Linked DNA regions of Kaistia algarum. The protein of the gene in region 2 binds, or shares a complex with, the protein of the main gene of each other region. Links are inferred from orthologs where the notes say so. Each region holds a gene or a part of one and is shown on either strand. Other genes may lie near its edges.

Region 1 (3,403 bases), on a different replicon or contig from region 2:
GGGACCCGGATCAGATCCCCTTCGACAGTCTGCCGACACCGTTCGTCCTCAAGAGCACGCACGGCTATGGTCACGTCGAGATCGTCGAGGCTGGAGCGGAGCCGGATACGGCGCGTATGCGTGCGTCAGCGCGGCAATGGCTGGCCTATAATCACGGAACGACGATGGGAGAGCCCGGCTATGAACATTTACAGCCCGGACTGATCGTCGAGAGACTGCTCTTCCACGATTCCGGTGAGCCGCCCCCCGAACGCAAGATCTTCGTCTTCAACGGCAAAGCGCGCGTCATAGAGACGATTTTGGTCGCGTCCGGCAACCGCGACCGCACGACGGGATTTCATACGCCCGACTGGACGCGCTTGCCCTGGCGCTCGTCGCGCGAACCGCATCCGGGAAACCTGCCGCGCCCCAAACGCCTGATCGAAATGCTGGCGGCGGCCGAGCGTCTTGCGGCCGGACTGGATCACCTCCGGGTCGATATCTATGACTGCGGCCAGACGTTCAGGATTGGCGAGCTTACCGTCTATTCGTGGTCCGGGCTGCCGCATTTCCAGCCGGACCGCGCCGACGAGATCATAGGCGACTACTGGCGCATTCCATTCCCGATGCTGCGCGCGATCATGACTGTCCTGTTCCGGCGGCACGAAATTCGTCCGCGGATGCAGAAGCCGCCGCAACGCGCCCCGGCCATGGTGGAGCCGGCCTCGGAGATTTCCTGAAGGGCGGGGTTTCCCGGCGAAGATGCCGGGCGCGACCTCACTCGTAGGAATCGGGCAGGTGGTCGCGCCGGACGAGGTTGGAGAAGCGCGTCACCTCGGCCTCGAACTGGAGCTGGACGGTTCCGGTCGGCCCGTGGCGCTGCTTGCCGATGATGACTTCGGCGACGCCGGCGACCTGCTCCATCTCGGCCTGCCATTTGAAAAACTCTTCGGTGCCTTCCTTGGGCATCTTGCCCTTCAGGTAATATTCGTCGCGATAGACGAACATCACCACGTCGGCGTCCTGCTCGATCGAACCGGATTCGCGCAGATCCGAGAGCTGCGGGCGCTTGTCGTCGCGCGATTCGACCTGACGCGACAGCTGCGACAGCGCGATGATCGGGACAGCGAGTTCCTTGCACAGCGCCTTGAGACCCGTGGTGATCTCGGTGATCTCCTGCACGCGGTTCTCGGAACGCTTGCCCGAGCCCGAAAGCAGCTGGAGATAGTCGATCACCAGAACGTCGAGGCCGCGCTGGCGCTTCAGCCGGCGGGCTCTGGCCGTGAGCTGGGCTATCGAGAGGCCGCCGGTTTGGTCGATATAGAGCGGAATGCGTGCCATTTCGCGCGACGCCGTGACGACACGGGCGAATTGGTTCTCGTCGATCGAGCCGCGGCGAATATGCGATGACGAGACGCCGGACTGCTCGGCGATGACGCGGGTCGCGAGCTGCTCGGCCGACATTTCCAGCGAGAAGAAGCCGACGATCCCGCCATTCACCGTCTTGATAGTGCCATCGGGCTGCAATTCGCCGCGATAGGCCTTGGCGATGTTGTAGGCGATGTTGGTGGCGAGCGAGGTCTTGCCCATGGCGGGGCGCCCGGCAAGGATGATCAGATCCGAGGGCTGCAACCCGCCCATCTTCTGGTCGAGATCATCGAGACCGGTGGCTATACCCGAGAGGCCTCCATCTCGCTGATAGGCGGCGCTCGCCATGTCGATGGCGGATTTGAGCGCTTCCTCGAACGCATGGAAACCGCCATCATAGCGCCCGGTCTCGGCAAGGGCGAAAAGCCGGCGCTCGGCGTCCTCGATCTGGGCCCGCGGCGGCATGTCGACCGGCGCATCATAGGCGATGTTGACCACATCCTCGCCGATGCCGATCAGCGAACGGCGGAGCGCGAGGTCGTAGATCGCCCGGCCATAATCCTCGGCATTGATGATCGTCGTCGCCTCGGCGGCCAGGCGGGCGAGATATTGCGCGAGATTGAGCTCTCCGATGGCGAGGTCGGCCGGGAGGAAGGTCTTCATCGTGACCGGAGTCGCGACCTTGTTCGAGCGGATGATCTGCGAGGTGATTTCGTAGATCTGCTGGTGCACCGGCTCGAAGAAGTGCGTCGGCTCCAGGAAGTCCGACACGCGGTAGAACGCTTCGTTGTTGACCAGCACCGCGCCGAGCAGCGCCTGCTCCGCTTCGATGTTGTGCGGCGCCTGGCGATAGAACTCGCTGGTCGGCACGTTCAGGCCAAGGGCAGGAAGGTTCATCGTCCTCGTTCTCGTGTTTTCCAAAGGTCGAAACGACACGGAGACACTCGGGCTCGCAACCCTGGGCCGCGTCCACGCCTCGTCACGCCGCTTCGGATGGCGAGCCTCCTCCGACGCTCACTTAGCCGCCAGCTTCCGTTCAAATCGAATCGATTGCCAGTCTAGTACCGCTATTAACAGCCATGTGAATTCTCCGCCTGCGAAGGGCCGAGACCGCATTTGAAGCTTGCAAGTTGCGGCGTTGAGACAATCCGATTCGCGATGCCGACAATTTAGCCCAGAGCCGCAATTTTCGCTTAACCGCGTAGGAGCCTGCCGCTCGAGCCGTCATGGCTATCGGCTGGGGCAAGCCGAAGGAGCGCATGCATGTCAGTGGAAGAGGCCGCCTTGGCCTTGAAACGATTCGGCCTCGGCCCGAGGCCTGGCGATATCGGCCGGATCGCCGCCGATCCGAAAGCCGCCGTCCTGGCGGAACTGGATGCGGCGGATATCGTCCGTCTCGACGATGCGGGGTTGCCGGGTGCCGAAGAGGCCTATCTCGCCATCCGCCGCGACCAGATCGCCCGCCAGACGACGCGGCGTGCCGCGCCCGAGGTGAAAGTGCCCGACATGGCGGCCGCCGAGTCGGCCGGTGGAATGGCCTCCACGGCAGCGGGCGACGCATCGAAGGCAGCGCCGGTTGCAGTACCGGTGGTCGGGGCGGCCATGATGGCGCCCGGCGGCAAGGCGCTCGACGATACGGCGCCGCGCCGCTCCATGGTGTTCTACCGGTCGGAGATCGCGGCCCGTGCGTCCCGCCGGCTCTCCGCCGATATTGGCTATGTCGAGCGCCTCGTCGATTTCTGGGCGAATCATTTCGCTCTGCAATCCGACAAGGACGAGCGGATCCGAGGTCTTGCCGGTGCCTTCGAGCGCGAGGCGATCCGTCCGCATGTGCTCGGCCGCTTCGAGGACATGCTGGTCGCCGCAACCCGCCACCCGGCCATGCTGCTCTCGCTGGACAATGTCGATTCCACCGGCCCCAATTCCCCGGCCGGCCTCAAGAGCGGCAATGGCCTCAACGAGAATCATGCGCGCGAAATCCTCGAACTGCATACGGTCGGCGTCGATGGCGGCTACAGCCAGCAGGATGTGACGGAATTCGCGCGCGTCCTGACCG
Region 2 (4,910 bases):
TAGCCGACCGAACCGTCACCGCCACCGACGATCAGCGTGTCGACCTTGCGGTCGGCCGCCTTGTCGATTGCCTTGAGGAACTTGTCGCCCTCGACCAGATCGACGGAGATCGTCTCGCTATGGCCGACGAAAGCCTCCCGAGCGATCCGCTCGACATCGCCTGGCTGACGATCGCGGATCGTGCCGGCCCGCGCATTCAGGATGACGACGATTTCTGCCAATGAAGAGTCTCCAGCCGGCCGCGCCTATGAAAGTCGTGCCCGGCATCGGCACGGCGTCAACGTCCGACATATGGAGTGGTTCAACGGCGATGAGAAGCCCGGAACGCCGACGTCCCCGGAGCGGACACTCGCCCCAGTTCGTCCCGCATTCGTAGGATGCAGCCGGCCGAATGCTTCGACAAAGCCTCCGCGCGTCAGCTCTGCTCAGGCAGAGGCGCCTCGCCCTTGCGCTCGCGCATCAGATTGACGAAGCGCGTGAACAGATAATGGCTGTCGCGCGGACCGGGTGACGCTTCGGGATGGTACTGGACCGAGAAGATCGGCTTGTCCTTGACCTTCAGGCCGCAATTCGACCCGTCGAACAGCGAGACATGCGTCTCCTCGACACTGTCCGGCAGCGAGCCCGTATCCACGGCAAAGCCGTGGTTCATAGAGGTGATCTCTACCTTGCCGGTCGTCATGTCCTTGACGGGATGATTGGCGCCGTGATGGCCCTGATGCATCTTCGTCGTTTCGCCGCCGAGCGCGATGCCAAGCATCTGGTGACCGAGGCAGATGCCGAACAGCGGCACATCGGCCGCGATCACGTCGCGAATTGCGGGCACGGCATATTCGCCGGTGGCCGCCGGATCACCAGGACCATTGGAGAGGAAAACACCGTCAGGCTTGTGAGCGAGGATCTCCTCGCCGGTCGCCGTCGCCGGCAGCACCGTGACCTCGCAGCCCGCTTCGGTCAGCAGGCGCAAGATGTTGCGCTTGATGCCGTAGTCGACGGCGACGACCTTGTGTGCCGACCGCTCCTGCCGGCCATAGCCCTCATTCCAGGCCCAGGTGGTCTCGTCCCAGCGGAAGGTCTGGCCAGTCGTCACGTCCTTTGCCAGGTCCATGCCGACAAGGCCGGGCCAGGCCGACGCCTCGGCACCAAGCAACGCCGCATCGAAATTCCCGTCCGGCGAATGGGCGATCACCGCGTTCGGCATGCCCTTCTCGCGGATCAGGGCCGTCAGCGCCCGCGTGTCGACCCCGGTGATGCCGATGATGCCACGAGCCTTCAGCCAGAAATCGAAGCCCTTCAGCGCGCGATAATTGGACGGGCTGGTGATGTCGGTCTTCAGAACGCAGCCGCGCACGCCGGAGGCCGAGGCCATGTTGACGGTCTCGATATCCTCGTCATTCGTGCCGACATTGCCGATATGCGGGAAGGTGAAGGTGATGATCTGCCCGGCATAGGAGGGGTCGGTCAGTATCTCCTGGTAGCCAGTCATCGCCGTGTTGAAGCAGACTTCGCCCACGGCATGGCCGATCGCGCCAATGCCCTGGCCCTCGATCACCGTTCCATCGGCGAGGATCAGCAGCGCGGTCGGCTTCGGCTCGGCCCAGGCTGCATCGGCGTTCGGAAGGTCATCAATCATCGGACATCCATGCGGTTCGGCGGGAGCGCCCTGAGGCGCAAAACCGCGCACGACAAAGCGCGGCAGAACCGGAAAAGTTCTCCGCCTTGGGTTGCGGCGGAAACTAGGAGAAGGCAGCTTCGCCGTCAAGCCGACCCGCGACGAGCAAAAACAAGCATTTTCAATCGTTTAGCTGATAGGCGCTTGAACAGAGACGGTGACGCTCCTATGGTGCGGCCGATTTTGAAGGAGTCAATGCGATGCGCGACACGATCAGCGCCGATCTGAAGACGGCCACGCTGGCAAGAGACAAGCAGCGCACGGGAGCGCTCCGCCTGATCTCGGCGGCAATCAAGGATCGCGACATCGCCGCACGCGGCGCCGGTCAGGGGCAGGCCAGCGATACGGAGCTGATCGACCTCCTCGCCAAGATGGTCAAGCAGCGGCTCGAATCGGCCAAGATCTACGAGGACAATGGCCGCGCCGAACTCGCCGAGCAGGAGCGCGCCGAGATCGCCATCATCGAAGCCTATCTGCCGAAGCAGCTTTCGGAAGAAGAAGCCAAGGCCGCGATCGCCGCCGTCATCGCCGATATCGGCGCGAACGGCATCAAGGACATGGGCAAGGTCATGGCCGAGCTGAAGACCCGCCACGCCGGCCAGATGGATTTCTCCAAGGCCAGCGCTGCCGTGAAGGCCGGGCTGACGGCATAAGCAGTAGGCGGTCGGCGCCCGGGAATGCTCGCCTGGCCGAAGCGGCCGGACGCTATTTCTTTGCCGCTCGCGATGCCGACCGGTAATATGCTCGGTCTTCTGATAGAGACCCCAGCATGCGCTTCCCGCCTTCCTTCCTTGACGACATCCGAGCGCGCCTTCCGCTCTCGTCCGTCGTTGGGCGGAGGGTTTCGTGGGATCGGCGCAAGTCGCAGCCGGCGAAGGGGGATTTCTGGGCCTGCTGCCCGTTCCATGGCGAGAAGTCGCCCTCCTTCCATGCCGATGACCGCAAGGGCCGCTATTACTGCTTCGGCTGCGGCGCTTCCGGCGATCATTTCACCTTCCTGACCGAGCTCGAAGGCCTCTCCTTCCCCGAGGCGGTGGAACGGCTTGCCGGCGAGGCGGGCCTTGCCATGCCGGCGCGCGACGAGCGGTCCGAGGCAGAGGAAAAGCGCCGTGCGTCGCTGCATGAGGTGATGGAGCTTGCCGCCACCTATTTCGAGCAGAGCCTGCAATCGCGCGAGGGCGCGGCGGCGCGTGGCTATCTCGCCGGCCGGGCGCTCGGCCCCGAGGTGCAGCGCCGATTCCGCCTCGGCTATGCCAAGTCGGGACGCAACGCACTCAAGGAATATCTCGCCGGCAAAGGCGTTCCGCATGACGACATGGTCGCGGCGGGGCTTCTGATCGCCGGGGAGGACATTCCCGTCTCCTTCGATCGCTTTCGCGACCGCGTCATGTTCCCGATCACGGATTTTCGCGGCCGCATCGTCGCCTTTGGGGGACGGGCGCTCTCGGCCGATGCGCAGGCGAAATATCTGAACTCGCCGGAGACCGCGCTCTTCAAGAAAGGCGACCTCCTCTACAACGGCTTTGAAGCGCGCAAGGCAGCTCAAGGCGCCGGCACGCTGGTCGTCGTCGAAGGCTATGTCGACGTGATCGCCATGGTGACGGCGGGCTTCGGCCATACGGTCGCGCCGCTCGGCACCGCGCTTACCGAACATCAGCTCGCCCTGCTCTGGCGGATGACGCCGGAGCCGATCCTGTGCTTCGACGGCGACAAGGCGGGCCTTAGGGCTGCGTTTCGCGCCGCCGATCTCGCCATGCCCCATCTGACGCCGGGCCGCAGCGTGCGCTTCGCCCTGCTGCCGGAAGGCCAGGACCCGGACGATCTGATCCGCAATGCCGGGCGCGACGCGATGAAATCCGTGCTCGATGCAGCGCGCCCGCTCGTTGACATGATCTGGATCCGCGAAACCGAAAAAGGCGGCTTTGAAACGCCCGAGCGTCGCGCCGCCTTCGAAGCCCGCATCCGCGAGATCGCGCGAAGCGTCGGCGACGAGACGGTGCGGCGCCATTATGAGCAGGCGCTATCCGAGCGGCTGCGGAGCCTGTTCGCACCCGCCGCCGCCGCGCGCGGCCCGGGCGGCCGGCCTCGCGCGCCGGGTCGCGTCGGCCGGCAGGATGCGCCGGACGCGCCGCACTATGTCCCGACCTTCCGCACCAAGCCGGTTCAGGTCTCGCAAACCCTGCAGCAGACCAAGAGCCGACCCCTGCCGGGACCGCGCGAGATCGTCCTCGTCATGACCATGGTCAACCATCCCGCGCTGATTGCGGAGCATTTCGCGGCCTTCGCCGAAATCGAGCTTGCGAATCGCGAACTTGACTCTCTTCGTTCGCAAATTCTAGAGATTGCGGCCGATGAGCCGCATATCGAGGCGGAGGCTCTGCGGCACCGGCTCGCCGGTGCGGGAGCGGGCGAATTGCTGGACCGGCTGGAACTTCAGATCCAGCGCAGCAGCATATGGCAGGCGGGAGCGGCAGCCTCCGACGGAGACGCGCTAGACGGATGGATTCAGGCACTGACCTTGCATAGGAAGGCGCGCACTTTACATAAGGAACTCAAGGATGCCGAGGCTGCGCTTGCCTCCGACGGAAGCGATGCCAATCTGGCTCATTTTCTCGACATCCAGAACCAATTAGCGAACAGCGAAGGCACGGAAGCTCTGATCGAAGGATTTGGAGCGAGTTCGGGCAGGCTTCTTAAATCCGTCTAGGCCGCGAAGGCATTAGATGGTTAGGCGGACCTTAATAGGAAAAGTCTAGTTCATACAGACGATTCGGTACCAGCCTCGGTGCCGGGCGAAATGGGATCGGCGGCGGCGGGACGCGACGGACGGACAGGAAGTCTGGCGCGCTGCCACCGTCAATACGGAGAAGAGCATGGCGACGAAGGTTCAGGAGAACGAAGAGGCTCAAGAGGCGGCCGAACCCCAGGACGGCCCGCTTCTGGACCTCTCGGATGCCGCCGTCAAGCGGATGATCAAGGTCGCCAAGAAGCGCGGCTTTGTCACCTATGACGAGCTCAATTCCGTTCTTCCGTCGGAGCAGGTCGGTTCGGAGCAGATCGAGGATATCCTCTCGATGCTCTCCGAAATGGGCATCAATGTGATCGAGGCCGACGAGGTCGAGACCGAGGAAGAAACCCCGGCCGACGCCGAGGAAGAGGCAGGCGAGCTTGCCGAATCAACCGGCACCGCCGTTGCCAAGACGACGACCGCGCGCGAGCCGACGGACCGCACCGACGA

The links. The genes of interacting proteins can lie anywhere in the genome.
Region 1: the proteins of dnaG (region 2) and OSH05_RS00540 are in contact, whole or in part, in a crystal structure (PDB 2R6A), measured with the Geobacillus stearothermophilus proteins. The link is inferred for Kaistia algarum from one-to-one orthologs. Residues at the interface, in WP_049624496.1 of Geobacillus stearothermophilus: Lys456, Leu457, Leu458, Pro459, Ala460, Asn463, Ala464, Leu467, Leu535, Leu536, Ile537, Ala538, Gln544, Glu545, Asp548, Tyr549, His552; in WP_033016901.1 of Geobacillus stearothermophilus: Ser13, Glu15, Ala16, Gln18, Glu91, Leu92, Asp94, Ala95, Val96, Pro97, Thr98, Ala99, Ala100, Asn101, Tyr104, Tyr105, Ile108.

The regions. Positions count from the first base shown.
Region 1 is NZ_JAPKNJ010000001.1:103,598-107,000, reverse strand. Bases 1-2,913 are described here. They hold OSH05_RS00540 (replicative DNA helicase), read right to left. Parts: upstream 2,245-2,913; coding sequence 757-2,244; downstream 1-756. Other genes in these bases: OSH05_RS00535 (DUF1800 domain-containing protein), read left to right, coding at 2,611-2,913; OSH05_RS00545 (ATP-grasp fold amidoligase family protein), read left to right, coding at 1-719. Outside these bases: more of OSH05_RS00535, read left to right, coding at 2,914-3,403. UniProt on the Escherichia coli protein: The main replicative DNA helicase, it participates in initiation and elongation during chromosome replication. Travels ahead of the DNA replisome, separating dsDNA into templates for DNA synthesis.
Region 2 is NZ_JAPKNJ010000003.1:224,829-229,738, reverse strand. What follows is about bases 2,029-4,910. They hold dnaG (DNA primase), read left to right. Parts: upstream 2,029-2,441; coding sequence 2,442-4,379; downstream 4,380-4,910. Other genes in these bases: rpoD (RNA polymerase sigma factor RpoD), read left to right, coding at 4,546-4,910; OSH05_RS19415 (GatB/YqeY domain-containing protein), read left to right, coding at 2,029-2,325. In the rest of the region: OSH05_RS19425 (diacylglycerol/lipid kinase family protein), read right to left, coding at 1-221; carA (glutamine-hydrolyzing carbamoyl-phosphate synthase small subunit), read right to left, coding at 416-1,633; more of OSH05_RS19415, read left to right, coding at 1,873-2,028. UniProt on the Escherichia coli protein: RNA polymerase that catalyzes the synthesis of short RNA molecules used as primers for DNA polymerase during DNA replication.